Regions from separate parts of the Empedobacter sp. ULE_I140 genome, predicted to be linked through region 3. Evidence: riboswitches for the same ligand, from Rfam matches in the RefSeq annotation. Region 3 holds a riboswitch; each other region holds the start of a gene.
The links. Region 3 has a riboswitch for S-adenosylmethionine ahead of ACTS9J_RS02950 (TonB-dependent receptor plug domain-containing protein). Riboswitches for the same ligand answer to the same signal wherever they lie in the genome.
Positions count from the first base shown of each region.

Region 1: another riboswitch for S-adenosylmethionine. It lies ahead of ACTS9J_RS08255 (homoserine dehydrogenase); the one in region 3 lies ahead of ACTS9J_RS02950 (TonB-dependent receptor plug domain-containing protein).
Region 2: another riboswitch for S-adenosylmethionine. It lies ahead of ACTS9J_RS11265 (hypothetical protein); the one in region 3 lies ahead of ACTS9J_RS02950 (TonB-dependent receptor plug domain-containing protein).

Region 1 covers NZ_JBQMTX010000001.1:1,739,119-1,749,671, forward strand. The annotation lists gene ACTS9J_RS08230 (hypothetical protein) at 1-425, shown strand, start outside; gene ACTS9J_RS08235 (alpha-ketoglutarate-dependent dioxygenase AlkB family protein) at 426-1,040, opposite strand; gene metF (methylenetetrahydrofolate reductase [NAD(P)H]) at 1,497-2,453, opposite strand; gene metH (methionine synthase) at 2,805-5,468, opposite strand; gene ACTS9J_RS08250 (homocysteine S-methyltransferase family protein) at 5,456-6,454, opposite strand; SAM riboswitch class I at 6,498-6,596, opposite strand; SAM riboswitch class I at 7,042-7,140, shown strand; gene ACTS9J_RS08255 (homoserine dehydrogenase) at 7,265-8,446, shown strand; gene ACTS9J_RS08260 (thioredoxin fold domain-containing protein) at 8,503-8,949, opposite strand; gene ACTS9J_RS08265 (TonB-dependent receptor plug domain-containing protein) at 8,949-10,553, opposite strand, start outside.
Region 2 covers NZ_JBQMTX010000001.1:2,358,689-2,369,241, reverse strand. The annotation lists gene ACTS9J_RS11290 (dienelactone hydrolase family protein) at 1-257, shown strand, start outside; gene ACTS9J_RS11285 (AEC family transporter) at 361-1,275, opposite strand; gene ACTS9J_RS11280 (VOC family protein) at 1,356-2,042, opposite strand; gene ACTS9J_RS11275 (DUF4269 domain-containing protein) at 2,131-2,658, opposite strand; gene ACTS9J_RS11270 (PaaI family thioesterase) at 2,658-3,080, opposite strand; gene ACTS9J_RS11265 (hypothetical protein) at 3,129-3,734, opposite strand; SAM-I-IV-variant riboswitch at 3,783-3,877, opposite strand; gene ACTS9J_RS11260 (alpha/beta fold hydrolase) at 4,926-5,720, shown strand; gene ACTS9J_RS11255 (hypothetical protein) at 5,773-6,054, opposite strand; gene ACTS9J_RS11250 (IS982 family transposase) at 6,167-7,045, shown strand; gene ACTS9J_RS11245 (transposase) at 7,295-7,561, shown strand; gene ACTS9J_RS11240 (IS3 family transposase) at 7,585-8,472, shown strand; gene ACTS9J_RS11235 (hypothetical protein) at 8,459-8,794, opposite strand; gene ACTS9J_RS11230 (hypothetical protein) at 9,404-10,225, shown strand; gene ACTS9J_RS11225 (serine hydrolase domain-containing protein) at 10,278-10,553, opposite strand, start outside.
Region 3 covers NZ_JBQMTX010000001.1:621,263-631,815, forward strand. The annotation lists gene ACTS9J_RS02940 (aminodeoxychorismate synthase component I) at 1-635, shown strand, start outside; gene ACTS9J_RS02945 (aminotransferase class IV) at 619-1,218, shown strand; SAM riboswitch class I at 1,277-1,380, shown strand; gene ACTS9J_RS02950 (TonB-dependent receptor plug domain-containing protein) at 1,434-3,821, shown strand; gene ACTS9J_RS02955 (APC family permease) at 3,891-5,177, shown strand; gene ACTS9J_RS02960 (flavohemoglobin expression-modulating QEGLA motif protein) at 5,216-7,222, opposite strand; gene gshB (glutathione synthase) at 7,219-8,199, opposite strand; gene ACTS9J_RS02970 (TlpA family protein disulfide reductase) at 8,384-8,899, opposite strand; gene pth (aminoacyl-tRNA hydrolase) at 9,012-9,578, shown strand; gene ACTS9J_RS02980 (rhodanese-like domain-containing protein) at 9,568-9,981, shown strand; gene ACTS9J_RS02985 (DUF3820 family protein) at 9,981-10,211, shown strand; gene ACTS9J_RS02990 (GNAT family N-acetyltransferase) at 10,208-10,553, opposite strand, start outside.

The DNA.
Region 1 (10,553 bases), 1.1 Mb from region 3:
CTGATACTGAATATAAAAAGCAGAGTAGTTTAGCTTTTAATGAATTGGATCGTAATACGAAGATTGAGGAAACAAAGAAAGGTTTCAAGATTATCAATAAAATAGGAGATGTTTTGTTTACATCTTATTTTCGATACAATCGTCAGACAAAAAAGATTGAATTATCTGCCATAAAACGTTCAATAGTTTCGGATGATTATTCGAAAGAAAATGGCGAATCAACTTTTATTACAGCTACAAAAGAGTTTATTGCGAAATGGAATAGTTTGGATAAATCATCAAATAAAGTGATTGCTTTACCAACGCTAAAAACTAAAATTGATTTGGATGTTATTTCTTTGAATGATTTTAATGATGCATTTCTGAATAAATTTAATCAACAAAGTTTGACTTTTTATAAAGCTGAAATCTCCAAGCAAAAATAATTATTGCTCCAAATCTATTGTTCTGAATGTTAGATTAATTCGTAGCGAATTTACTTTTTTAGTAGGAGGTAAGCGATGCAGCCAATAATCTTGTGTTTCATTTTTCATAACTAATAAACTACCACTTGCAAGATTTAAAGCAATTACTTCTTTAGTTTCTTTATGTTTAAAACCAAATTTACGTTCAGCGCCGAAACTTAGCGAGGCAATTGCGCCATGACGTTTCAATTGTTTTTCACCATCACTATGCCAAGCCATCCCTTCGGAACCATCGTGATATAAATTTACCAAACAAGAATTATAAGTTTCGCCAGTTTTTTCCTCAGCTAATTTTTTTAATTCAAGTAAAGTATCAGTCCAAGGCAAAGCTGTTTTCATGATTTTGGAATAGGTATAAGCAAATGGAAAATCTCCATACCAAGCAATTTTTCGTTTAGTTTCTATCAATTTTCCAAATATTATTGCTTGATCGTTTTTCCATTCAATTTCATTTAATAATATAGAATAATAATGATGCGCTTTTTCATCGGTCATAATTTGTCCAAAATAATTTACAGTTCCATCTTTTGGAAGTAGATTTTGTTGTCCGTCAAATAAATCGTTAAAAAGATCCATTTATAGTTTTATATGATCAAAAATAAGGAATTTAGATTTAATTCAGTTAATGTAATGTGCAGATAAATAAAGTTTTACTAACGTTTGTTATTTAAAATTTAATATTGAATAAGTCAAAAAAAAATTGGATTATATAATTTTTTATTTATTTTTATTTAACCAAAATTTAACACAATATGAATAAATTGATTTTTAAGAACACAATTAAGTTCTTCCTTGTAATTAGTATTTTACTTCTTGTTTCTGTCTTTTTAAAAATGTTAAATGTAGATCATGCGGATTTTATCTTGAACATCAGTTTCTCGGTTACAATTATTTCGCTTATCGCTGTAATGATGAGTTATAAGACTATAAGGGGGAAAAACAATTTTTCTATGGATTAATTTTTACGTATTAATTTAATTAATAATTTTGGTTGTTTATTTGTGAAAAGATAAACAACCAACTATTGTTATTTTAATAAACTGCCTCAGCGATTCTTTTTGTATTTATAGAATTACTCATTGTATAAAAATGTAATCCAGGAACACCAAAATCGATCAACTCTTTACATTGTTGAATACACCATTCAATTCCGATTTCCTTGATTCGTTCCTTATCTTTCGACTTCAAAACTTCCATTGCCAAAGCTTCTGGTAAGTCCAAATAGAAATTTTGTGGAATCGACGTTAGTTGATTGAAAGTTGTCAAAGGTTTTATACCCGGAATAATCGGAATATTAATATCCATTTCGCGACATTTTTTAACGAAATCAAAATATTTCTGATTATCAAAAAACATTTGCGTCACGATATAATCAGCTCCCAATTCCACTTTCTTTTTCAAATAATACAAATCCATTGCAAGATTTGGTGATTCGAAATGCTTCTCAGGATAACCCGCTACACCAATACAAAAATCCATTGCATGCGATTCTTGTAGTTCGTCGTCTAGATAATTTCCTGTATTCAAAGCAGTAATTTGCTCAATCAATTCCGAAGCATTTGCATGTCCACCAACTTCAGGAACAAAAGATTTTTCCGATTTTATAGGATCTCCACGTAAAACCAAAAGATTGTCAATTCCCAAGAAATTCAAATCGATTAACGCATCTTCTGTATCTTCTTTTGTAAATCCACCACAAATCAAATGCGGAATTGCGTCTATCTTATAATGATTCTGTATTGCAGCACAAATTGCAACTGTACCAGGACGTTTTCGTACCTGATAACGTTTCAATAACCCATTTTCTTTCTGTTTGTAAATATACTCTTGACGATGATAAGTTACATCGATAAAAGCTGGATTTAACTCAACTAACGGGTCTAAAGTTTTGAACGTCGCATTGACATCTTGTCCTTTCAAAGGCGGTAAAATCTCTACAGAAAATAATGGTTTTCCGTTTGCGCGTTCTATATGTTCGGTAACTTTCATTCTTTATTTTATCGTTTAGCGAAGTTCGAATCTCGAATTTCGATTATATATTTTCTTTTATATGGGCGTTTCCTTCGGGCGGGCTTTTCGTTACAATCTTTTTTGTTAATTTCGACTTCGTCCAATCAACAAAAAAGGATTTTCACTGCAATCCCTAACGCATTTTTTAATTTTGTTCTACGTTTGTTATCATGCTGAATTTATTTCTACATTTCATCCAAACTTGTGTAATTCTGAAACGAGTTCAGAATGCCTTTGTGTTTCTGTCATTTCGAGCTTGGGAGGAATATGAGATTCTTTATTTCGAAATGCTGTATTTAGAAAGACAAAATTTATTTTTGCTTAATGCTTTTACGCCAAATTAGGACTCAACCAACGTTCAGCTTTATCAAGTTCTATATTTTTACGTTTTGCAAAATCTTCAACCTGATCCATTTTTATTTTTCCAACTCCAAAATATTTTGCTTCTGGATTACCAAAATAATAACCAGAAACAGACGAAACAGGATACATGGCCAAAGAACTTGTTAACTCAATCCCTGCATTTTTCTCTACATCCAAGATTTTGAAAATTGTTTCTTTTTCTAAATGGTCAGGACATGCAGGATAACCAGGAGCGGGGCGAATTCCTTTATATTTTTCTGAAATTAATTCATCATTTGATAAAGTTTCATCTTTCGCATAACCCCAAATTTCTGTACGAACATATTTGTGCAAATATTCTGCATAAGCTTCAGCTAGACGATCGGCAATTGCTTTCACCATAATCGAATTGTAATCATCTAAATTTGTTTCGTAAGCTTTAGCAACTTCTTCAATTTCTTGACCAGCTGTGACAGCAAATGCACCGATATAATCTTGAATAGCTGAATCTTTTGGCGCAATAAAATCAGCAATCGAAATATTTGGTTGTTCTTTCGATTTTTTTGCTTGTTGACGAAGTGTGTAAAATTCTTCGATTTTGTTATCATTTTCATCAAACAATTCAATCGTGTCATCGTTTACCGTATTCGCTTTGAAAAGCCCAAAAACAGCTTTTGGTTTTGCTAAATTTTCAGTTTCGATTTTATTTAACATCGACAATGCATCAACATATAATTCTTTGGCATTTGTTCCAACAATTTCATCATCTAAAATCGCTGGAAACTTTCCGTGTAAATCCCACGTTTTGAAAAATGGAGTCCAATCTATAAAATCTCTTAATTCAGAAACTGTTGTTTGATGCGTAAAAACACCTAATTTATTTGGTTTAAAAGGTTTATTTTCTTCAAAATCAACTTTTAATTTATTTTTTCGAGCATCTTCAATCGATAGATATTCCTTTGATACAGCACGATTCAAGAAACCTTCTCTAATTTTTGTATAATCAATAGTTGTTTCTGTAAGTAATTCTGCCTGTTGATTTCCAATCAATTTTTGACAAATCGTAACCGAACGAGAAGCATCTAAAACATGAATTGCTTTATCGTATTCTGGTGCAATTTTAACAGCTGTATGCGCTTTAGAAGTCGTAGCGCCACCAATCATCAATGGAATATCAAGATTAAGACGTTTCATTTCTCTAGCAACATGCACCATTTCATCTAACGAAGGTGTAATTAATCCAGAAAGACCAATCACATCGACATTATTTTTTTGCGCTTCGTCTAAAATTGTTTCAGAAGAAACCATTACGCCTAAATCGATAATCTCGAAACCATTACAGCTTAAAACGACTGAAACAATATTTTTTCCGATATCGTGAACATCACCTTTTACAGTTGCCATTAAGATTTTAGAAGGCTCTTTGTCTGTTTTATTTCTAAGTTTTTCTTCCTCTAAAAATGGCGTTAAATAAGCAACAGATTTTTTCATTACGCGAGCCGATTTAACTACTTGAGGCAAGAACATTTTTCCGCTTCCGAAAAGATCTCCAACAACGTTCATTCCGTCCATCAAAGGACCTTCAATAACACGTAATGGCGAACCAATTTTTTTCAAAGCTTCTGCAGTATCTTCGTCAATAAATTCTGTAATTCCTTTTACTAAAGAAATTTCAATACGCTTTTCTAAAGGTAATTCGCGCCAAGCATCATCTTTCTTTTTCTCTTTTGTAACACCTTTTAGATGTTCGGCAAAATCAATCAAACGCTCTGTTGCATCGTCACGTCGATCCAATAAAACATCTTCAACGTGTTCTAATAAATCTTTTGGAATATCATCGTAAATCTCAATCATTTCTGGATTGACGATTCCCATGTCCATTCCGTGTTTAATGGCGTGATATAAAAACGCCGTGTGCATCGCTTCACGAACCGCATTGTTTCCACGGAAGGAAAATGAAACATTCGAAACTCCACCCGAAACTAACGCATGCGGAAGATTTTCTTTGATCCATTTTGTTGCATCAAAAAAATCGATGGCATTACGGCGATGTTCTTCCATTCCTGTTGCAACTGGGAAAATATTCACATCAAAAATGATATCTCTTGGATTGAAATTTACTTGATTTACCAAAATATCATACGAACGTTTTACAATTTCGATTCGACGTTCATAATTATCCGCTTGACCTTTCTCATCAAACGCCATAACCACTGTTGCAGCACCGTAACGTTTAATTTTCTTCGCATGTTCGATAAATAATTCTTCTCCCTCTTTTAAAGAAATTGAGTTGACAATCGCTTTACCTTGAACATTTTTTAGACCAGCTTCAATAATTTCCCATTTCGAAGAATCAATCATAATTGGAACTTTCGAAATATCAGGCTCAGAAGCAATCAAACGTAAATATTTCACCATAGAAGCTACACCATCAAGCATACCTTCATCCATATTGATGTCGATAATTTGCGCGCCACCATCTACTTGATCACGTGCAACTTGAAGTGCTTCTTCAAATTTTTCTTCTTTGATTAATCGCAAGAATTTTTTAGAACCAGTAACATTTGTACGTTCACCAACGTTGACAAAGTTTGAATTTTCACGAACAATTAAAGGTTCTAATCCAGAAAGTTGAATTTTTACGCCTGACATTCTACATTAATTTTTCGAGGTTCGTATTCTTTTGCTAAATCAGCCATCAATTTGATGTGATCTGGTGTAGTTCCACAACATCCACCTAAAATATTTACCAATTTTTTATGCAAGAAGGGTTTGATAAAATCTCGCATCATTTCAGGAGTTTCATCGTATCCACCGAAAGCGTTTGGTAAACCAGCATTTGGGTATGCGCTGACATAAAATGGTGCTTTTTCGGCTAAAACTTCTAAATATTGAATCAAATCTTTTGCACCTAAAGCACAATTTAACCCAACTGAAATTAAATCAATATGTTCTAATGAAATCAAGAAAGCTTCTGTTGTTTGTCCAGAAAGTGTACGTCCAGATTTATCTGTTATTGTACCAGAAGCCATTAAAGGAACGTTGATTCCTGTTTTTTCTATTGCATCTTGAATTCCATAAAATGCTGCTTTTGCATTTAAAGTATCAAAAATAGTTTCAACAAGTAAAATATCGGCACCAGCTTCTAACATTGTTTTTGCTTGACGATAATAAACATTTGCCAATATATCAAAATCTACATCGCGATAACTTGGGTCATTTACTTGTGGCGAAATAGAGGCTGTCTTGTTTGTAGGGCCTAAAGAACCAACAACAAAACGAGGTTTATCTGGCGTAGAAAACTCTTCACACGCTTCTTTCGCTAAACGAACGGCTTCGTAATTTAATTCATCAACCAAATCAACCATGTCATAATCAACCATCGAAATAATATTGGCATTGAACGTATTTGTTTCGATTAAATCTGCACCAGCAGCCAAATATTCTCGGTGAATATCTTTTATGATTTGAGGTTGGGTTAAAACCAATAAATCGTTATTTCCTTTTAAAGAAGTATGAAAATCCTTGAATCGTTCTCCACGATAATCTTCTTCTTGTAAATTGTGCTTTTGGATCATCGTTCCCATTGCACCATCTAAAATAACAATACGCTCTTTTAGTATATCGTCTAATTTCATTCTAAATATTTTAAAAGCCTTATGGGAAGAAGTGTGAGGTAAGTCCTTATCTTTCTCTATTTGAGTAGGATTTAGCACCCAACTATACTTTGGGTTGCTAAGATTTCAACGGGCCTATTCCCTCCATCTTTCTTTATAAAGCTATGTGCAAAATTATTTAAAGTATTGAGAATAAAAAAATCAAGATTGAAAAAAACGAGTTCGAAACTTGGTTCATAGAAATAATTTTTGTTTGAAATAGTTCAAAATCTCTAATAGGTCATTTTTGAAATTTATTTTAGAAAATATTTCTTTAAAATTACTATTTTAAAGAAATAATATTTTAATTAGTTATTGAAAATTGTAGTTTTTAGAATATTTTTAATAAAAATAGGGTTTTATTAAAAATTATTAAGATTTGTTTTTTCTTTTAATTGTATTTTTTAGAAAATTATTTTTGTCTATAAATATTTATAGAATAAAATTCATTATTTGTGTATTTTTATCTATAATTACGGAAAATATTAAATTAAAGAAATGAAATTAATTTGGATATATAGAATTCTTTCGCCTAAATTTGTCCTCAGAAATAGTTCATTAAAATTTACATTTTATCAAGAAAAGTGGAGGGAAATGGCCCAAAGAAACTTTAGCAACCTGATTAATGAATCAAGGTGCTAAATCCATCCTTATAGGAAAGATGAATAAAAACTACTGTAAACCAATCTTCAATAATATTCTTTATTCAAAATGGTTCAATTGTTTTTATGCGATTGAACCATTTTTTTTCTTCACTTTTCTTTGGTAAATAATTAAAAACAAAACAAATAAATGAAAAAAATAAATATCGGATTGTTCGGATTTGGAGTTGTAGGAGAAGGAATTTACAAGGTATTGGAAGAAAAACCACAATTGAATGCTGCAATTAAAAAAATTGTAATTAAAGATAATTCTAAATCTAGAAATGCTCCGTCTGAATTATTTTCGACTAATGCGGATGATATTTTAAATGACGATGAAATAAATGTTGTTGTTGAGTTAATTTCGGATGCTGATGCGGCACATGATATCATTATAAAAGCGTTCAATAAAGGTAAACATGTGGTAAGTGCAAATAAAAAATTGATTGCAGATCATCACAAAGAATTATTGGATTTGCAAGCACAAAACAATGTTTCTTTTCTTTATGAAGCCTCTGTTTGCGGGTCAGTTCCGATTATTAGAAATCTAGAAGAATATTTTGATAACGATTTATTGAATTATGTATCTGGAATTGTAAATGGGACAACAAATTACATTTTGACGAAAATGGCGAATGAAAATGAGTCGTATCAAGATGCCTTAAAAGCAGCGCAAGAAAGTGGTTTTGCAGAAGCTGATCCAACGGCTGATGTAGAAGGTTTTGATGCGTCGAGTAAATTAGCAATTATTACGTTGCATGCTTTCGGTAAAAAGATTGATGTTGATCAAGTTATTCGAAAAGGAATTACTTCATTGAAAGTTGAAGATTTTAAATACGCAAAAGAAAAAAATTATACAATAAAGTTGATTGCTAATTCTAAAATTAATCATCAAACGGGTGAAATTACATCAACAGTTTTGCCAACTTTTGTTGAATTAAATAAAACAATTGCGCTTGTGAATAACGAATATAATGGAGTTTTGATTGGAAGTTCGCTTTCAGATGAGCAATTTTTATATGGAAAAGGAGCAGGGCGTTTCCCAACTTCTTCGGCTGTTTTGAGTGATATTTCTGCGTTGAAATATGATTATCAATATTCGATTCGAAAATATGAAAACAAAGAAGAAGGAGTTTTTAATCAAACAGGAAAGAAGCGAATTTATATCGGTTTTGAGAATCAAGCAGATGATGTTTCAAATATTTTTGATGAAATAGAAGAACGTTATCAGAGTAAAAATTACAATCATATTGTTGGTGTGATTGATATAGAAAAGCTCAAACAAAAAGAGACTATTGAAAATCCAAAACTTTCGATAATTGCGTTTGAGTAAATTTTTGTGATTAAAAAGCCTCAATATTAATTGAGGCTTTTTTGTAAATCTAAAAATTAAGGTTTTTGTAAATACTTTTCCAATAAAAGTTTTAGGGGTTTATTTTTAATTAATCCAGTATAAGTCATTTCAATTTTATAATCTTTTGAGATTAAAACCCAATATGGATAACTAATTTGTTCATTTTTATCAATGAATTCTTCTAAAAATAGGTGAGTTTTTTTATTCGATTTAGGTTCATATTTTTTGTTTAAAAAGATAATAGATTCATTTGTTTCTGCTTCAAATTCAATAAAATAAATGTCATTATTTAGAATTTGAAGTAATTCTTTATCCTTTTTTAATTGTTTCTTTTGAATCATACAGTAACTACACCAATTTGTCGAAAAATAAAGTAGAATTGGTTTAGGATTTTCATTAGAAATTGAATTAAATTTTTCTAATGAAATCTGTGCTTGGAGATTCAATGATGATAAAATGAATATGAAGTACCAGATTTTCATTAACGTAAATTGTATCGAACACCTATAAAACCTCTTGTTCCCTGCATAGGTGTATAGCTGTAATCATTTGGTTCAAAAATAACATCGTTTCTTCCTTTAGGAGGAGTAACGCCATTTCCAGGTTCTCCGAATGGGTCCCACCAACGAGCAATAACATCGCCTTTTGGTAAAACATTAAAAATATTTTTGATTCCACCATAGATTTCAATATTATTCTTAAATGATTTACTTAATTGAATATTTGCAATAACAGTTGGTTTTGAATATTCTGGTCGATAATCATTTTCTACTTGAGGTAATTTCATTTTGTCATTATAATTGGCGGTTAAATCAACAGTAAAACCTTTTTTGAATGTATAACTTGCTAAGAAATTTCCAGACCATTTTGGTGCATGATATTGAACTTCTTTTTCTCCATCTTCTTTTTTGTATACATCCATATAGGTTGCGCCAAGCATTATTTTTAGAGGAAAGTCAAATGTTGCATCTATGTTTAAAGAAACTCCTTGAGATATTGCGTGTCCATCTAAATTGTCATAGATAATCTTTGTTTCGTCAGTATCTGTATCAGCAATAATTTTGTTTGTGAAATAAGAATAGAATGTTGTAAAATCAAAGTTTAAAGCGGTGAAAGAAGTTGGTAGTTTGAATACATAATTAATATTTCCATTATATGATTTTTCAGGTTTTAATTCATTTTCAAAAACTACTTGTCTAGCTCCAGTTAATGCACGATGATCTTCTGTGAAGACATTCACAACACGAAATCCCGTACCAAAACTTGCTCTTAAAGTATGATGAGATGAAGGTGAAAATTTGTATGCAATTCTTGGAGAATGTATTCCTTTATGTGTTTTATCATAATCAAATCGATAACCAAGTAATAATTTGTTTTCAGAATTTAATGTCCATTCGTCTTGTACAAAAATACCAGGAATCTGTGTATTCATTGGGTTATTCTTGATTAGATTATTATCCTCATCATATTCTCCAGTACCTCTTGTGTTATCATCATAATAAGTATATTTAAATGAAGATCCTAAAAGTAAGCTATGTTGTCCAATTATCTTATCCCAATAAGCTTGAGCAAAAATAACTTGTTGTTTTCCTTGATAAGATTCTGGACCATAAAATGAATTCTGTTGATGAAAATTATAAGAAAATTGAGTCATTATTTTTTCTTTTATAGGTAATTGATACATTCCTATCGCTTCAAAACGATTTGTCATAATACTTTCGGCATAAACTTCGTCACTTCCTCTGTGTAGTTTTCTTTTCCAATTCATTTGACCTCCCCATCTATCTTCGTATAAATAACGTAAAGCAACTGATGCTGTTCTATTTTTTTGACGTTCAAAATCAAATTTATTGAATAACGTGATGCGATCTTGTAACGTTACATCCGTAAAACCGTCGTTATTTTTATCTTTCTTATTACCATATTTAAAGTAATTAAAACCAAATAAACTATTTACCTTTTCTCCTAAATTGTATTTGTATCCACCATCAAGATTGGTTTCCAACCAAGAAGTTGTAAAAGCATCCAAAGATAATTTTGGAGCAGATTTAGGAGATTTCGTAATTACATTAATTATACCACCCAT
Region 2 (10,553 bases), 1.7 Mb from region 3:
AAGATTCGGCTCGAAAAAATATTCCTCTTAAAACAAAAGTTTTGATTGAACATCCTGCTGAAGATGAATCTGTAAAACCCGAAGATATTTCGAATTTAGTAATTGAAATGAACGAAGGAAAAACAGATTGGCAAATGATAACTTACGCAAATTCAAAACACACGTTTACCAATCCAGAATCACCTGATTATAATAAAGTAATGGCAGATAGAGCTTGGGAACATACATTATTGTTTTTAGAAGAAGTATTGAAATAAAACCGTCAATTCGAATGAGATTCTTTTTAGAATTTTGTATCGAGAATAAGGTTTTAGAAGATAAAATTTATCTTAATTCTAATAAAAACCGTAATATGTAAATCTACTGAATAAACAATTGTATCATTTCATACCAAAAAGCAGCTGTAAAAAAGCCTACAATAATACTGATACCAATAATCAAATTGGTTAGTTTGGTATTGAGTTTAAATTGTTCCGCAATAATACTCGATGTCACTAATGTAGGCATAGCAGCTTCAAAAATAGAGATTTTAGCCACATCACCTTTTATTCCAATTACGATGGCTAAAAGCATTACAACTGCAGGCGCAATCATTAATTTGTAAACCATAGACATCGAAATTTGTGACCATAATTTTCTCCAACCATTAAACTTTAATTGCAATCCAACCGAAAATAAAGCCAATGGACCTACGGTTGCAGCTAATTTGTCGAAGAATGGTTCGGCAGGAGATAAGTCGATAAATTGAGATAAAATCAATGCACTAATACAACCCAAAAATGGTGGGAAAGTAAATAATCGTTTCAAGATAAATTTAGAATCTATTGCTCCAGATCCATTACTTCCGCCTTTTAACGCAGAAACTATTCCGATGGTTGACAAGCACAAAAACATGGTTTGATCACAAATAATCGCAATACTCAAATACTTTTCTCCATAAAATGCTGAGATCAAAGGGAAGCCAATAAAAGATGTATTGCTATAGCCGCTTGCCAATTCCAATGTTCTTCTCGAACGCTCCGAATAGCCTTTTGCTTTGCTGTAGAATTTCATGTAAAACAAACTTCCAACGGCAATAATGACAGTCGAAAAGATAGGGAATAGCATCTCTTGCGACCATTCTACTTTTGGTAAATACTTAAACGAGACTGCTGGTAAAGCCAAATATAAGATCCACGTATTGATCCCTTTATGTGCATCAGGATGTATAGATTTTGTTGCTTTAAACACCATTCCGGCGATTATGCAGACTGCGATTAATATAAAGTTTACCATTTTTAGATATTTGGAATGCAAAGTTACAATCCCATTTTTTTTTACCCTTAAGATATCACTTTTTATTCAATGCTTATTTTTTATAAAATGGCAAGATTAGATATATTTAATTTATTATTATTGAAAATTACTTTTGAATAACAATTTTCATTTTCCAAAATAGCTGTAAATGGAGTAGGAGTTATTGTATCAGTTGTAGGAAACCAAGTTGTTTTAATAAAGTAATTTGGTAATAATATTTTCCCTTCATCTGAGCCGTTTGTACCAAAAATTTCAAAATCTCCTTTCCAGAATTTAGATGTTGTTTTCTCTTCTAATAATTGATTGGTAGCCTCAATATCAGTTGTAGGTAAACCAATTTCAGAAATTCCTAAAATAGAATGTTGATCAAATTCTACATCATTCTCATAAGCTAAATTATAATGTGTAATCATTTCAGCAAGATTTCTACTTCCGTCATAGAAATAAAAAGATTGTGCATTCCAATTTTCGAAGTTTGCAATATGTTGATCGGCATCGGTGTTTAGGATTTTAGTTTTATTTTGTATCCAATTAAATGCCTTTTCGAATTGATTTTTACAAACTAAAAAACTGAAATGATAAATATGTTCTTCATCCGATTTTATAAAAGTTAATCTTGTCCAACCAGCTTGTAAGCTAAACTGATTTTCTGTTTCTTCAATTAACTCAAAAGCTAAAATAGTTGTATAAAATGATTTCGTTTTTTCTAACTCATTTGTAAACAATTGTAATTCTCTTATTTTCATTCTGCGATTTTTTATAAAAGTAAATCAACAAAAAAGAAGAAAATAACAAGTTGAATTGATTTAATTAATTGCGTTATAAGAAAACTGTTTAATCTACTTCATACTTCAATAAGGCGAGATATGGATTACCTTTTAACTCAAGAACTTTTGCAAAAGCAGGTTCAGTTTTGTAACCATTCTTTTTAAGTTCGATGACTTTGTTTTTGAATGATTCGTCAAATTTTTCAAGTAGTTTCGCCTCAATGAGCATATGTCGATAGGCATTTTGTTCGGTTGGAATCTTATTCTCTAAATAAATCTCAATTTCAAACGTATCAATTCTAAAATTACACGTCAAACAAGTTTCGTTATTGTTTGTTAATTGATCGATTTTGAATTCAATATGATGAGAAAAATTCTTTGATAAATGATTTGCGGCCTTTTCAAAATTAGACGTTTCACCAATAATATCAATGTCACTATTTTCAATATTGATTTCAATCGGAATTGTACCTACGACAATAGGTTTGTATGTGTCAAGTTTTTCTAAAATTTGATGATTGCGCAACAAATGAAACACATTGTGTTGTATTTCATTTCCGTGTTCTAAATAATCAATGGTAAGAAAATCTTGCATCATTTTATTCTCATCATAGTCACCAAAGAAGTAGCAGCGTGGGTTTCTTTGTTAGTAGTTTCATCAACCACAAAAATCTCTGTGCGTATGGTGCTTATCTTTTTTCCGCCTTTTATCACATAGGCTTTTGATAGTAAATAATCACCCAAAGCAGGTCGCAAATAATTCACCTTTAACTCAACTGTTACCACGTAGCAATCGTCGTCATAGTGAGAAACAGCAGCATAACCAGATGAAACATCAACCAAAGAAGCAATCATAGCACCATTAAACATTCCGTGCTTACGTGTCATCATTTCTTGTTTTGGAATCTTAATCGAAACATAGTCCGTTTCGCATTCGATAAGTGATGCGTTATAAAATTTTAAGGTTTCCGAACGATTAAAACTTGCTTCTACTAATTCTCTTTTTTCTGGCGTCATATAAAATTGCTTTCAACAAATATAGAGATTTGTCGAAAGCAATTTCAGTTATGCAGTTACGTTATTCAAGTTTTCTTCTCTGATAATTGTATTATGATGCGACAAAATTACTTTATCCAAACCGCGGTAATAATTCCCTTTGTCGACGGTAATCAATAAATTATTTTTCGGAATTTTATTGATAATCTTATCGTTCGGGAAATGTTGTTTCGAGTTTTTGAAGGTAATAAATACATCATCTTCAGTTAGATTTTTGACATCATCTTCCGAAATAATATCAATCAATTCATAAGGTAAATAAAGTTGATCGAAGATATAATGAAACGTTTTAAGGCGTTTTCCGTTCAATTCTTTGCTATGTTGCAAAAAATTTCTCAATCTATGTACAACAGCGTAGAAATTCCCTACCAAAGGCGGTTTGGGAATATTACGCTCGAACAAGCAACCATCAATCAAACTAAGCGGAAGTTTAATATTCAATTCATCTGTTTTTACATTGTATAGATGACGATAATCCAAACCTCTTCTCTTGAATTCTTCGACAATATGATCTTTTAGCGCAGGAACTATAATAGGTAATTGTTGGTTGATAAAATCGACCAATTTTTCATCTGATATAGGAGCTAAATTAAGCTCAGAAATGTTTTGTGACATACAATAAATAGTTAAAATAAAACAATTATTGTATTTCGATAATAGGGGATTTTTCGTTGTTTTTGGATGAACTCCCGTATTGTTTTACCACCGTGGAGACTCCTCTCGGTTGGTATCGTTTTCTACGATTCGAAATACGATGTAAAACTACATAAAAAATTGAATATGTAGTAATGTATTCTGATAATTTTATTTTAAAACAATTATTTAGAATAATATTCTAAATAGGATTTTGTTTCGAGAATAAAGTTTTAAATAATTACTTGATTTGTTTTTTAATATTCTACCACATAGATACATCGTAATATTAGTTCACTTATTCTTTTTTCAATTTATCTCTATTCATCAATATTGTTAAATCTATGTCTCTATGTGGTTGTAATTTTTATGTTCTGAATTAGATAGGACCCTGAAACGAGTTTAGGGTGACAAGACTTTTATACTTCTGTATAAAAAAGAATATAACGAACCCGTTATGTATTCTGATAATTTTATCAATAAAACCCGTCAATTCGAGTGAAATTCTTTTAGAATTTTGTATCGAGAATAAAGTTTTAGAAGATAAAATTCTATTCTCGATACAATTTTTATTCATTACATTTCTAAAAATCACTCGAATTGACGAATTTTTATTCAAATTATATAATAGGCTATAACTAATAAAATAAAGATTGTCAAGTTGAATTTATTTCAACTTCTCATCAAAAAAACTCCTCTATAATCTCCTCAAGTAGGTATTTTTTACCTATTGTCATTCTGAATGAATCGTTAACGGAAATGAAGAATCTAAACGAATAAGTTTAAAAAACAATATAAACTAATAAATACATGGATTGTCAAGCTGAATTCATTTCAGCTTCTCATTAAGAAAACATCACCATAATCTCCTCAAGAAGATATTTCGAATTCGTTATTAAAAATAGAGATTTAGAAAATTTTACAAATAATTAAGAGAAATTTAATTGTTTGCCGAAAATTATTTTATACATTTGACTAACAAAGTAATTAAAAAATGAAGTTTACGTGCTTATATATGTCGATTCGCAAACAGGTTTGGAATATCCAGACGTGGGAAAGTCATGTATACTAAAAAGAGATTTTATTTTTTAATATATTTTATGTTCCCTGTCGAGTTTCGATGGGGATTTTTTTTGAACAAAAACAACAATTACCAATATAAAATTAAAAACAATGCAAAGTTTACAACAAGTAACGATCCCAGTTTGGCCCTTAGAGGACAACACAATCTTAAACAATGTTTCGGTAACATTTCAACTTTTTGGACTTCCATTAGGAACAGCTCCAGTCATTTTGATTAACCATTCCTTACATGGAGATTCAGATTGTACCTATCATTGGGATGGAGTCATGGGGAAAAACAAAGCAATTGATCTTAATGAGTATACGGTAATCTGTATAGATATTCCTGGAAATGGCGTTTCCGAAACCATAAAGTACGACTATATTCCACGCGATCACATTACAGCACGCGATGTAGCGGTATTGTTTTGGTTGACGTTATTTGAATTGGAAGTAGACGAGATTTTTGCCATTATTGGTGCAGATTTAGGTGGAGGATTAGCGTGGGAAATGGCATGTTTGTATCCAAATAAGGTGCTGAATATTATTCCGATAGCAGCAAGTCCTAAGACTACAGATTGGTTGGTAAAAGAGCCAACAGCTAAAAGCGAATACCTGAAATCTATTTTTTATTCGATAGATATATCACGCAATAGAGGCGATATATTGCAAGTTTCGCAATACATCAAATCAAAAATACATGTGATTTATGTGAAGAATGGAAACTTGTTCAACAAAGCAGAATTGAAACGTTATTACGCCAAACTGCAAGAGTTTAACAAACATGTACAGTTCCACGAAATAGAACAAATAGAAGACAACGAATTACTAAAAGCAAACATCGATAAGGTTGAAAAAATAGTAGACGGTATCCTCGAAAAAGAGTTTATCAATAATGTCGCATAAAAACTAAAGCTCCTGATAAGGAGCTTTTTTTTAGTGAATTTTATATAATATATTAAGAAATAGTCTTCTTGTCTAAATTTATAATTTCTTTGTCTAATAATTCTTTAAATAAATCAATAGTATTATCAATATATTTTCTTGGATTACCAGAAGCAGTTATATAAAATTTGTTTAATTTATTAACTATTTCATTATATTTTAAATCATAATTGTCAGAATCATAACTATCAATAAGAGTCTTATACCAATTTATTGAGTTATGGGTTAATTTTCCATATTTTAAAGGAGTTTTATATTTAAAGAAAGATTTGTATAAGTATTTTAAATCTTTCAAATTTTCATGATTTTCTAATAAATAATACCCGTTGTGCATTTTGATTAATAAAGAATAAAGTTGTTCATTTGATTGAAAATCAGTAAATTGTTTTAATTACAAAACATTTACAATGAACAACTTACTTGCAAATTACGAAAGAATATTGGAAGTTCTTCGAAAAATATCAACAGATACACTTTTAATTTATCAACGTAGAAGACCTAAACTTTTTGATTTAGAACTCATCAGTCTTGTCTTAACAGCTGAATTTATGGGTATTGATAGTGAAAATCATTTATTTCGAAATCTTCCTAATGCGTTAAGTTGTAAAATTGAGCGTAGTATTTACAATCGTAGAAAACGTAGATTATCAGAGCAAATTAATAGTATTCGCCTCAAATTAGCGAAAGAATTTAATGAATTTGAAAATTGTTTCATAGTTGATAGTATGCCGTTGGAAGTGTGTAAAATAGCAAGAATTAATCGCTCGAAAATTTGCAAAGAACATCAGTATAGTGCACCAAATAGAGGTTTTTGTGCTTCTCAGCAAATGTCTTTTTATGGCTATAAACTTCATGCTATTTGTTCTTTAAATGGTGTTTTCCAGAGTATTGATATCAGTCCCGCATCTGTTCATGACATTCATTTTTTGAAAGATGTTAAAACTCAAATGTATGATTGTTTGCTACTTGGGGACAAAGGTTATTTGTCGCAAACAATTCAAATTGACTTATTTAATGAAGCTAATATTCGATTAGAAACACCGAAAAGATCCAATCAAAAAGAGTATAAACCTCAGTTTTGTCCATTCAAAAAGTATCGAAAAAGAATTGAAACGTTATTTTCTCAACTATGTGATCAGTTTATGATTAGACGAAATTATGCAAAGACTTTCGAAGGGTTTAAAACCAGAATTTTAGCTAAAATTACTGCTCTTACTGTGGTTCAGTACATTAATAAAACATACTTTAATCGAAATATTAATAATCTAAAAACCCAAATTATTTAAAATGCACAACGGGTTAAATAATTATCTATTGTATTATGAAAAACTACGCCTAAATGATTAACATCTTCTTCAAGTAAATATGCATCGATTATTGGTTGTCCAAAATAAATTTGTTCACTTTTATTAACACTAATCTCTCCATATGCAATACCTCCTTTTATTGGAATTCCATTTTTAATACATTCCCCATGTAATCTTCCCTAAAAAACGGAACGTTTAAAAATATAGTTTATTAACTTAGGGATAATTATGAAACAAAGCAATTTTACAGAAGTTCAGATCGTCAAGATCTTATCAAAACAAAATCAAGGCAAAACAGTCAATGAAATTTGTCGTGAACATGGAATAAGCCAACCCACTTTTTATAAATGGAAGAGTAAATATGGCGGAATGGAAGCCCATCAATTAGCTCAATTAAAGGAACTAGAGAAGCAATTGTCCCGATATAAAAAAATTGTAGCAGAGCTTACTTTAGAAAACGTAGTTTTAAAAGATGTTATCGAAAAAAAGCTATAACGCCTTGTGAAAAACGAGAATTGGTGTTGTATTCAAAAGCAAAACATCAACTAAGTTCTCGCAGGGCTTGTCGTCTATTTAGCTTAAGAACATCCGTTTTTTATTATCAAAAAGTACGTAAAGATGAGGATGATAAAATACGTTTTCAATTGATAGCACTATCTAACGAGCATCAAACTTGGGGCTTTTGGATGATGCATTATCGTTTACGAAATTTAGGCTTTACTTGGAACCATAAACGAGTTTATCGAATTTATACTTCGATGAAACTTAACCTACGTAATAAACGTAAAAAAAGACTTCCTGCAAGTATTAAAGAGCCGCTTTTACGTCCGATTTATCCAAATGTAACGTGGAGTATGGATTTTATGCATGATAGTTTAGAAAACGGAAAAAGCGTGAGAAGTTTGAATATTATAGACGATTTTAATCGAGAAATTTTGAGTATTTGTATCGACACAAGTTTACCTTCAGCTAAAGTAATTTCTGAACTAGAAAAACTAATCGAATGGCGAGGGAAACCTGAGAAAATTAGAGTAGATAATGGTACAGAATTTATTGCTGAAAAACTAAAACTATTTTGTCAAAAAAAAGCCATTGAATTATATTATATTCAACCTGGGAAACCTACGCAAAACTCTTTGATTGAAAGATTTAATAGAACTTTTAGAACAGATTTTTTAAATGCTTATTTATTTGAAAATATCAAAGAAATGAAAAATTATACAGAAATTTGGATGTGGATGTATAACAATGAAAGACCACATAGTTCTTTGCAATATCTTTCTCCTAGAAACTTTTTATTGAAATATGGTAAGGTCAAAAATCCTAATGATTTTCCTACATTTCAAATTAATCAAAATAATAATACAATAATATTAAATAAAAACTCTACTTTTAAGTGTTCTTAACAAGGGGAAGATTACACCCAAATAAATATCTGACCATAATAAGGAAATATTCAAAATTATATTTATCATCATTTTTAGAGAAGATAACAATTGAATCAGAGAAGTTAACGATATACACTTCAGTATCACTATAGCATCCATCAAGATGAGTACTATAATTTGTTTTTTCTATACTTTTTTTGAATTTGTTAATAGAGGTTAATCTAGAATAAATTTCATCATGAGTATTTCTCATAATACTATCTTTGAAACCTAATATATCTAAAAAAGCTACAAAACGAAAATCAGTTGTTTTCCAATTTGTTTTTATTGTATTAGTCATTAAATCTTGATTTTATTTACTTTTAAAATAGTTAATAATATTTTTTTTTACACTCAAATATACCAAAAAATCACAATCAAACCCCTTATTGTAAAACTACAATCCTACAAATTTTCTCCCACTTTTGCTCGTGTTTTCTTTTACTAATTGTCAAAAAAGAATATATAAATAACGTTGCATAACCCAAAAAGCTCCTGAGAGGAGCTTTTTTTGTGGAGTATATACTATTTTAAAAACTAAGGTTTTCACTACTTCGCATTCTACGTAAGCATAAAAAAAAGCAGTAATCATATAAAATACTGCTTATATAGCTTAAAACTAAACTTCGATAACTCCATAAGAATTAAAAGCTAACTTCGGTTCCGTTCAACAGGCTTCCATCTCATGCCCTCTGGGCAAGACGAAAGCTTAGTTATTGTGCGACGTTTTTATTCTAAACAGATGTGTTTTAACTTACCCGAGTCCTCGGTTGATTATAAACAGGTGTGTTTTACCTTATCCGAGTCCTTGGTTGATAACAAAGAAATTTATTTTTAACTATAATTAGTGAGTTTTAGACGAATTAAAACGTTTATTTTTGGCGTAATATTAATTGAGACTTTCTAAAAAATGAAAAAACTATTTTTATTGACAACATTCTTTATGGTGTCAGCACTTTTTGCTCAACAAGCGACTAATACGTTAGAAGGCGTTTTTACAACAAAAGCAAAAGATGAATTATATAATCCATTGAAATTTGATGGAAAAGGAAGAGTAACAATCGGTGAATTTGATGAGGTTGGTTACGAATTTACAGAACGCAATGATTCGGTTATAATATTTGTCGAAAAAACGGTTTTTATCTTCAAAAAAGAGAAAAATCAATTAAAAGGAATTTCAGATTGGGTGGATAAAAAAGTGTATAAATCAAATTTGAAATCTTTCGAAAATAAACCTCAATCAGATTCTAAATTAGCACAACGTGCAAATTGGATGGCAGAGAATTATGATATTAATTTTAAAAATAATGCAACCTATTTGTTTGATTTTGATGAAGAAAGTTTAACTAAAAAATTAAAAGAAAATGAAGCTGCAAATGCAAAACTGTGTAAAGAAGGTTTTGATGAAAGTTGTAAAGTAGTTTTTGCCTATAAATTTGCTGAACAATCTGGTGGTGTTTTCGAAACATTAAGTGCAACAGAAGAGTTGAAATTAAAACCAAATAAAGAGTTACAGCAATTAGCACAACGTGTGATTGATTTAGGAAATCCAGATGGATACGGATTATTTTATACGTATTACTATTTTACAGGAGAAAAGGAAAAAGCGGAAGAGTTTTTACAAAAAGGATTAGATTTAGGATCTAAGTATTGTACAGAGATTTCATTAAATTCTGCTTTAAGTGAATTTGGAGAAGGCTTACAATCGGAAGTAGAAGAATCAGAAGATTAATTCGAACAAATTATCATATAAAATAAAAGCTCAACATTAGTTGAGCTTTTTGTTATTTAGTCAATAAATATTTTGCAACAGCATGATAAGCTGGTAACGAATACGGGTCGTTCGCACTATTCGATGCAACCGGATTGGAAGCAAATCGCACAATAACCATTTCCGCTTTTGGATCAACATAGATCGCTTGACCATGAACGCCACGCGCCATAAATGCTTGATGCTCATTATTGGTTACCCACCACATATCTTTGTAGCTCCAGCCTTTTAGAAGTTTATAATCTGCCTTTGCAAAAGCTTTTTGATTTCCTCCTTTTTTTATTTCGTC
Region 3 (10,553 bases):
TTCAGTTTTCTGAAGCAAAATATAAACTGAAATATAAAAACGAATTTGTTTGTTTTTCTCCCGAACGTTTTGTGAAAATTGAAGATCAAAAAATCTTTTCAAATCCAATGAAAGGAACCATTGATGCCTCGATTCTAAATGCGAAGCAACTTATTTTGAATGATGAAAAAGAAGCTGCCGAACATGCAACAATTGTCGATTTAATCAGAAATGATTTGAGTCTTGTTTCCGAAAATGTTGAGGTGATAAATTATCGCTACATGGATGAGGTGAAGACAAATGATGCAACACTTTTGCAAGTGAGTTCTGAGATAAAAGGCGATTTGAATGATGATTATTATCAAAATTTAGGAACGATTTTCGATCAACTTTTACCTGCTGGTTCTATTTGCGGTGCGCCCAAAAAGAAAACCGTTGAAATTATTTTAGAAGCCGAGAAGTATCATCGAAATTTTTATACAGGAGTTTTTGGTGTTTTTGATGGCGAAAATCTTGATAGTGCTGTGATGATTCGTTTCATCGAAAATAATCAAGGTGAATTATTTTTCAAGAGTGGAGGAGGAATAACAGCAAAAAGTAAGGCAAAAGCAGAGTACGAAGAATTAATACAAAAAGTGTATGTTCCAATTTATTGAATCGATTTGTTGTGTAAACAAACAACTTCGAAATTTAGAATTTCATCAAGCGAGATTTGATCGAACAAGAAATGATAATTTTACTGAAATCAATCCGATTTTATTGGACGAAATTATTAAGTTTCCGACAGATTTAACGGACGAAAAATATAAAGTTAGAATTGTTTATGATCGTGAAATTCAATCGGTAGAATTTCAATCGTATCAAATCAAACCCATTGAAAGTATTCAACTTTTTGAGATCGAAAATAAAATTGATTATTCCTACAAATATTTAGATCGTTGGTTTTTTGATGAATATTTAAAAGAGTCAAAAACAGATGATTTGGTCTTGGTAAAATCAAATTATATTACAGATTGTATTTATTCGAATATTGTTTTTTTTGACGGTTCTCAATGGATCACGCCACGAACTTTTCTGTTGAAAGGGACAATGCGAGAAGCTTTGTTACAATCAGGCGAAATCATTCAGAAAAATATAAAAGTTTCAGATTTAGTTAATTTTAAATCATTCAAACGAATCAATGCGATGATGAATTTAGACGAAAGCCAAGAATTGGATATTTCGTTGTTAATTCAATAACTCTATGAAATTGATAGAGTATTGTTTGCGTTTTCATTTTTTAACATTACCTTTGCATAACTTATCAAGAAAGGTGGAGGGATTGGCCCTGTGAAACCTTAGCAACCAGATGACTTATAATCTAAGGTGCTAAATCCAACCTATTAGAGGGAAAGATGAGTAAAAGTATTTCACTTTTATCTGTTGGTTTCTTGAAAGTTTTATGATAATTAAAAATGAAAAGAAACAAATTTTTACTTGCTTCATTCGCATTTATTTGCGCATCTACACTTTTTGCTCAAGAAGTTGAAAAGGAGGAAACAAATCTTAACGAAGTTATTTTAATCGGTGGTCGTACATCAGAAAGAACGGTGGTTAATTCGTCAGTTCCTGTCGATATTATCGATGTTGAGAAATTGAAAACGTCTTCTCCTCAATTGAGTGTGAATGATATTTTGAATGTGGTTATTCCTTCTTTTAATTCTGTTCGTCAATCATCTGCCGATGGAACGGAGCATATCGATCCTGTGACATTGCGTGGAATGGGACCAGATCAGGTTTTGGTTTTGATTAATGGAAAACGACGTCACACAACTTCGTTGGTGAATTACCAAAATACAGTTGGAAATGGTTCTGTAGGAACAGATTTAGGCGCAATTCCGATTTCAGCAATTGATAAAATTGAAGTTTTACGTGATGGTGCGGCTGCGCAATATGGTTCTGATGCAATTGCGGGAGTTGTAAATATTGTTTTGAAATCTAAACCAGGTGGTGACGCGTCTTTGACGTATGGTCAGACTTCTCGAAATGATGGAGAAACGTACAATTTTAACGGAAGTTATGGAACGAAACTAGGACAATCGGGTTCGATTGTTTTTTCGGCTGTTGTAAGTGAACGTAAAAAAACAAATCGCTCGAAAGATCATAATTTAGATATTTTTGGAGATAATTTCGCGTACGATTTTGCAGATGATCCAGATGTAGCAAGAGCTGTGGATGACGCTAAAATTGCTGCTTTAGGGCTTTCGAGAAAAGATTTTAGATTTCAAATTGGAGATGTGGCAATCAAGAATCAACAATTTTTTGTAAATGCTGAAACGGCGATTAATGATCGATTAGATTTTTATTCATTTGGAGGAGTTTCGTTGCGCCAAGGTAATGGATTTGGTTTTAGAAGATTGCCAAGTGAATTGTCTGAAGATGCGTTAAAAATTTATCCAAATGGTTTTCAAGCAACGTTAAAATCTAATGTAAATGATTATTCAAATTCTACAGGATTACGTTATTCATATGATGGATGGAAAGTTGACTTGAGCAATACTTTTGGATTAAATTCATTCAAGTATGATTTAGAAAATTCAATTAATCAATCATTAGGCTTAAATTCTCCAACCGATTTTTACGCTGGGAAACATCAATTTTTACAAAATACAGTCAATTTAGATTTTTCGAAACGAATCAATCAAAATGTTAGTTTAGCGTTTGGAGGAGAATATCGTTTTGAACAATATAAAATTGAAGCTGGAGATGAAGCGTCTTATTCAGGTTCTGGATCTGAATCTTTTGTAGGGTTTTCTCCATTGAATGTTGTAAAAGGTGATCGTCACTCAGTTGCGGCTTATGTAGATGGAGAATTGAAATTTGGAGATTTTACGGCTGATTTAGCTGGACGATTTGAAAATTACTCAGATTTTGGAAGTACAATCAACGGAAAATTAGCGATGCGATATGAATACGCAAAAGGATATTCGGTTCGTGGAGCGATTTCGACAGGATTTAGAGCACCTTCTTTACAACAAAAATATTTCAGTAATTCGTATACCGATTTATTCTTGAATGATAATGGTGATCAAGTTTTGGTAACAAAAGGAATTATTCGAAATGAGTCTGAATTGTCGAAAGAAATTGGTTTGGATAAATTAAAAGAAGAAAAATCAATCAATGCAAGTTTAGGTTTAACATTTCGTCCGACTTCAAAATTATTTATCACATTGGATGGATATTTTATAAAAGTTGATGACCGAATTGTCTTAACTTCTGATATCACAGATCCTGCTTTAGAAAAATATAATGTAGCGACAGCGCGTATTTTTACGAATGCAATTGATACAGAAACCAAAGGTTTGGATTTAGTAATTTCCTATGATACTCGTTTAGGTCGAGGAAAATTGAATGCAAGTTTATCAGGAAATATCAACGAAACAAAAATTGTCGGTTATCATTTTCCAACAGCTTTAACAATTCCAACGGAAGAATTTTTTGGTCCTGATCAAGTCAATATTATCGAATCATTAAGTCCAAAAACAAAAGCAACTTTAGGATTGAATTATGCAATTTCTGGATTCAATTTTATGGTGCGTAACACGTATTTCGGAAAAGTGACAAAAGATGGATATCCTTGGGGAAGTATCCAAGAACATACGGGAAAAGCGGTGACGGATGCTTCGATTGGTTATGATATTACAAAGAATTTCAACTTTACAATTGGTGCAAATAATTTGTTTGATGTTTTCCCAGACAAGCAAGTTTATGAGAATTCTTATTATGGAATTTTTCCGTATGCGCCAGTTCAAATGGGGATGACAGGAGCGTATTATTTTGCACGTGCAAGTTTTAAATTTTAATCAATAATAAAATATTCAAAGTGTCAATTTTAATGTAAATTCAAACATTCAATTGGCACTTTTTTGTGTATGGCACATTCAAAAATTGGTTGGAAAACCGCAGCAGCTTTAGTGATTTCGAATATGATCGGAACAGGTGTTTTTACCAGTTTGGGTTATCAAATTTCTGATTTAAAAAATACAACTTCTATCTTATTATTGTGGTCAATAGGAGGATTGTTAGCGTTGATTGGCGCATTTATTTATTCGGAATTAGCTTCAAAATTTAAACAATCAGGAGGAGATTATATTTATTTATCTCGGACATTTCATCCCGTTTTTGGTTATTTATCAAGTTGGATTTCTTTATTCGTTGGTTTCTCAGCGCCGATTTCTTTAGCGGCTTTGGCAATGGGAAAATACTTGAATGTTTTCGGGTTTGATTTAGGAAAAGAATTTGCAATAGCCATGATTTTGATTGTTGCCGTTTTTCAATCATTCAGTCTAAATTTGAGTAGTAAATTTCAGAATATTTTTACTATTCTAAAAGTTGTATTTATTGTTGTTTTAATTGTTTTAGGTTTTTATTTTGCTCCAGCAGTTGAGCCAAATGCGGTAGTTTTTGATTCGACTTGGAAAAATGAATTGTTACTTCCTGCATTTGCGACGTCTTTGGTTTATGTTACTTTTGCTTATACAGGTTGGAATTCGGCTTCATACATCGTAGAAGAAATTGAGCAACCAAAACAAAACTTACCAAAAGCACTATTTATAGGCGTTATTTTTGTCACGATTTCTTATGTTTTGCTAAATTATGTTTTCTTGAAACATGCATCAGCAGGAACTTTGGCTGGACAAGAAAATGTTGCAAATATTTCGTTCGGTAATCTGCTTGGAAATAATGTAAAATGGGTGAGTTGCTTTATTGCTTTACAATTAATTGCGACGATTAGCGGTTATTTGTGGATTGGTTCTCGTTTGACGCAAGCCACAGCGCGCGAAAATAAATTGTGGAATTTTATGGCGAAAGAGAACAAAAATAGAATTCCAGTTCGTGCAATTTGGGTGCATACAGCAATTAGTATTTTGCTAATTTTTTCAGGAGATTTTGAAGTGATTTTTACCTATACATCGTTTGTTTTACAAATATTAGCAACATTAGCAGTTTGTACAGCTTTCTTTATCAAACAAGATCAATTAACTATTATCAAAAGTAAATTCTTTTATATCTTGCCTGCTATATTTTTAGCATTTAGTTTATATATCTGTTATTTCGTTTTGATGCAAAAACCAAAAGAAAGTTTATTTGGTTTAGGTATTATTGCATTAGGAATTGTATTATTCTATTTTGATAAAAGAATTGAGAAAGAGAATTAATCACAAAACCCACTCAAATTTGAGTGGGTTTTTATTTTTTAATCTTTTATTCCGTTAAAAATATATTGTAAAATAGGGTTGATTTCTGGATTTTCAAGATGTTTTTTGAAAATTTTGGTATGATATTTTGGTTTATTAATCATTTTACGTTCAACTAATTCGTCAATTGTATCAATGTATTCAACTGAAGTTTTTCCAATCAATAAATTATCCAAAGAACGTCCTTGATCGACATAATTCAAAATTGTTTTCAAACCTTTCAAGTAAAGTGCATCTTTTGTAAAACCACCACCACGATAAACGCGAGTTGTCAGATAAAATGCATCTTCTGGTTGCATTTTGTATTCTTCCATCAAGGTCATAAATGTTTCGTTGAATGATTTTCCATTTGTCAACATATGAACTGCCATAACGCGTAAACCAAGTTCTCTTAGTCGGCTATGATTAATAGAATCAGAATAATATTCACTTAAAATCGCTAAACCTTCTTGCGTTAATGTATTTACAGGTAAACCAATACTAAAGATTTTTAATGGTTGATCCAACGCATTCATGGTTGTCACCATGTGAACTCCAATTTCGTGCTCAATTAAACCATTTGTAAAACGTTTGTCAAACTTAACGCCACGTTTAATCACAACTTTTCTCTTGCTATTGATTACAAGTGCTTTTGATGCGATATCATCCGAAACTTCGATGTCAAATTTGAAACCATAATCATTCGTAGCATTTCTAAAAAGATTAACCACTTCTTCCTCTGTATAATTTCCTTGTTTATCCATTCTAAATTCAGGACAATAAAGGATAAAGTTCGCGTTTTCGATATCTTTTTTGGATGGTTCGCCAAAGTAACGCAACGAATTGTATAAAAATTTATCCGTACCAAGATTGGCTAATAAATCGACCTTATCAAAATAAGCGTTAATCGTGTTAACATACATATTTTGAATACTAATATCATTGATTTTTTCGACTTTAATATTCGATAATTTTCGTTTAAATTCGAATGGATCAATGTTAAGCGGATTGTATTTAAATTGTGGTTCGTATGTATATTTTGAAGCTAAAAATTTCTTCTTTTCAAATTCTAAATTGATCGGATTGATAACACTTAACAATTCAAAATTCTGAACCAATTGGCACAATTGTTTATCAATTTTAACCAAGTCAGATTCTAATTCATTGTGCAAAATATTTACTTGCTTAGAACCTACTTTGTACGTTGTTTCCGTTTTTACAAACTCATAAGCGTGGTTAAGAATCGCTGATTTAAAACCTTCTTTAATTTGGTTAATAATTTCTGGAAAAGATTCTCCTGTTAATTCATCACAATAAATTTTTGAAACTTCTGTCGCTAAAACCAACGTATTTTTGAATCGATTTGTAACAAATTCTAACAAATAACCGCGTCCATAAAATACATCGTTAATCGCTGAATAATTGTGAATATTTTCTAACTCAATATTCGCCAATTCATCGCGCCAACTTTCTACATAGTTTCCGTAACGTTCGTTGTCAATTCGCTCCGCACCAATGTTGAAGACAGGAACCGGACGATCCCAACGTTTCCAATTGTACGAATGAATATCATAAACCAAACATGACTTAAATTTAGTTTCAAGCTTGTTGATTAAAGCTTCTAAAACTTCATAAAAAGCGTGATGTTTTGCAATACTTTTTTGTTTTTGAGAAACCGACAAAGGCTCTTTCCAAACCTGTTTTCCCCAAGCTTCTTCGTACACAGCAGTTTCTGGACCACGATTTAGATCGTATTCAAATCGAGAATCACAACCTTGAATTAAGATTGGAAAAGTTTCTACAAACTCAGCAGTATGCGGATCTTCCTCGTACCAACGTTCATAATTGCTTAATAAACATTTTTCGCGAATATCTTCGCGCATTTGTCCACCATCATGAATGGCAGCACAAACGTAAGGAATGTATTCGTCGATTTTTATTTTGAATGATTCGTCTTCTGCATAAGCTTCAAATACAATTTCGTTCTCAATATTCTCTAAAATTTGCTGTATACTTATGGATTTCATGCTTTAAATTCTTTATATTTCTCCAATAACATCGACACGATTTGTTTCTGAATTTCGTTGTTATTGTTTACATTATTGTGAGGAACAATTCCTCCAGGACTTACTACATTTAGCTCAACCATTTTTCCGTTAATCAAATCGATACCACAAAAATAAATTCCATCTTCATTTAATTGTTTTCCTATTTTACGGCACAATTCTAACTCATGTTCACTCATTTCGTGTCTAATCGCAGAACCACCAGCCGAAATATTAGAACGATGATCGCCTTCTGCAGGAACACGCATAATTGCACCAATCGGTTCACCATTAATCACAATGGCGCGAACATCACCTTTTTCTGCACCTTCTATATAATTTTGACAAATAATAGGCTGAGAATATCCGGTATGATTGATATAAAAATCGCAAATCGAGCTTAAGTTACCAATATTTTTTCGTTCGAAAAGTATAACACCTTTACCACCCATTCCGTCTAAAGGTTTGATGATAAATTTCTCGAAATTATTTTCTTCTACAAACGATTTTATCAAATCAATATCTTTTGTAATAAGTGTTTGAGGAACAATTGTTTCTAGACCATCATCAAAAGAAGCGGCGTATATTTTATTATTTGCTTTACGTAATCCCGAAATTTTATTCACGAAGAAAACTTTATCTTCGATTAATTCTAACATATTCAACAAAAGCGGATCAATTGGTGGATCGGCTCTCATAAAAATTATGTCAAATTCGGTCAAATCTTTTATACTACTTTCAAATTTCATGGTGTGATAAAATTCAACACAATCATTTGTTTCTGTAGTTATCATCTTTTTGCAGTTTCCTACAACTTTGCCTTTGGCAATAGAGATATCTTTTTTTGTTAAATAGGATACTTCAAATCCACGATCTACGCATTCTTTAATAATTCGCATAGTGGTGTCTTTTCCTGGTTCAACCTTGTCCCAAGGATACATTACGAAGCATATTTTCATATAAATAAAAAGGGTATTAAAATCAATGCAATAATAACTAAAAGTTTGATACAAAAAATGATCTATAAAAAATTATAGAATATTTATTTTTATTCTATGAAAGATATTGATTTCTAATGATTAATAAAAGAAAATGGTGATTGATTTTTTAATTTCAATCACCATTTGGTTGGTAAACTATAAACTATTTATTTCTTAAACGATCAATTGTTTCTTGAACTTTAGGATCATCAGCTTTTACGCTGTAATAATCTGCAATTTTTCCATTTTGATCAAGAACCAAATATCTTGGTATCCAATTTAAATCAATCCCTGTGCCAAAATTGCCTTTCCAGTTGTTTCCTAAGTAAAAGTGTTGACCTTCAATCTGATATTTTTTAATACCATTTTTCCAAGCTTCCTCATTCTTGTCCATTGAAAGGTAAACAAAGGTTACGTCAGGATTTTTTTCGTGCAAAGATTTCAAAGCTGGCATGTTTTTGATACAATCTCCACACCAAGTTGCCCATAAATCCAACAAGACAATTTTTCCTTTATAGTTCGAAAAAACTTTTTCGATGGTTGCCGAATTTCCTTCTAAATCAACTACGCTATCTTGCAAAGCTGTTGCGGGAAATTCAGTTTTCATCACTGACGGAATTTTTTGCGAAAATGCATTAATTCCGACAAATAATATTAAAACGCTAATTATTTTTCTCATGATAAATTTTTATCGATTTCATGTATTTACAAAATCTATACCAATTCAGTAGACTTTAAAGCAAAGGTAAATATTTATTTCTAATCATTGCAAAAAGATGTAATTTTGTTTCATGCAAAAATATCTGATTATTGGGCTTGGTAATATTGGTGCTCAATACGAAAATACTCGTCATAATATTGGTTTCAAGGTTGTTGAAGAAGTTGCTAAAAAAGTTGATGCTAAATTTTCACCATCAAATTTTGGTGAAGTAGCACAGTTTAAATATAAAGCGCGTCCAGTTACGTTGTTAAAACCAAATACATACATGAATTTGAGTGGAGATGCGGTTCGTTTTTGGATGAAAAAAGAAAATATTTCGTTAGAAAATATTTTTGTCATTACAGATGATTTGAACTTGCCTTTCGGAACAATTCGTATGCGTGGAAAAGGTAGCGATGGTGGACACAATGGTTTGAAGGATATTCAAAATAAAGTTGGCGGACAAAATTATGCGCGATTACGCTTTGGTGTAGGAAATGAGTTTTCGGAAGGTAAACAAGTGGATTATGTGTTAGGCGATTGGTCGGCAGAAGAAAATGAAAAAATGAATGAACGATTGAATTTGGCTGCTGATGCAGTTTTGTCGTTTATTTTTCAAGGATTAGGTAATACAATGAATCAATATAATGGTAAATAAAATTTTAGGAGTTGCAATGATTGCAGGAACACTTTTTTTAGGTTCTTGTGCAAGCAATTCGTCAAGTTTAGAAGGAAAAGAAGCGAAAATAGAAGAAATAACTTCGACATTAGATAATGTAAATGAAATTAATTTCAAGAGTAAAAAGAATGTTTTGTTAGACGTTCGTACACCTAAAGAGTTTGCTGAAGGTCATGTTCCTGGAGCGGTAAATATAGACGTGAAAAATCCAAATTTCGAAGAAGAAATTCAGAAATTAGATACAAAAAAGAATTATTTCATTTATTGCAAATCTGGTGTTAGAGCAAAATTAGCAACAGAAAAAATGCAAGAAAAAGGTTTCAAAAATGCCAAGAATTTCAAAGATGGAATGTCAACGTACAAAGGAACTGTAACAAAATAATGGAAGGATTTCGTCCCGAAATATTAAAAGAAATTGTCACAACTAAAATGCCTTTCGGTAAATACGAAGGGCGATTGTTGTGCGATTTACCTGTTTCTTATTTGGAATGGTTTGTTGGTAAAGGTGGTTTTCCGAAAGGGAAATTAGGAATTCTTTTATCCACTGTTTATGAAATAAAATTAAATGGTTTAGAAGATATTATCTACGAATTGAAACGTCAATTTGGTTAAACTTCCCATTCATAAAAATTTGCATCATCACGCAATTGAAATCCAGCACTTGGATATAATGAATTTCCAATATCATTCGTAACACTTGTTTCTAACAACATTGCACAAGCATCTGTTTTGCGACACAGATTTTTTGCTTCTTCTATCAATTCTCTTGAAAAACCTTGTCCGCGAAATTCTGGTGAAACAAATAAATCATTCAAAATCCAGAAACGTTTCATTCGAGTAGATGAAAATGAAGGAAATAATTGTACGAAACCAACTGCTTTTTCGTCTTTGTTATAAGCTAAAAAGATAACCGATTCGTCATTTACAATTCTTGCTTCTAGAAATTTTTCCGCT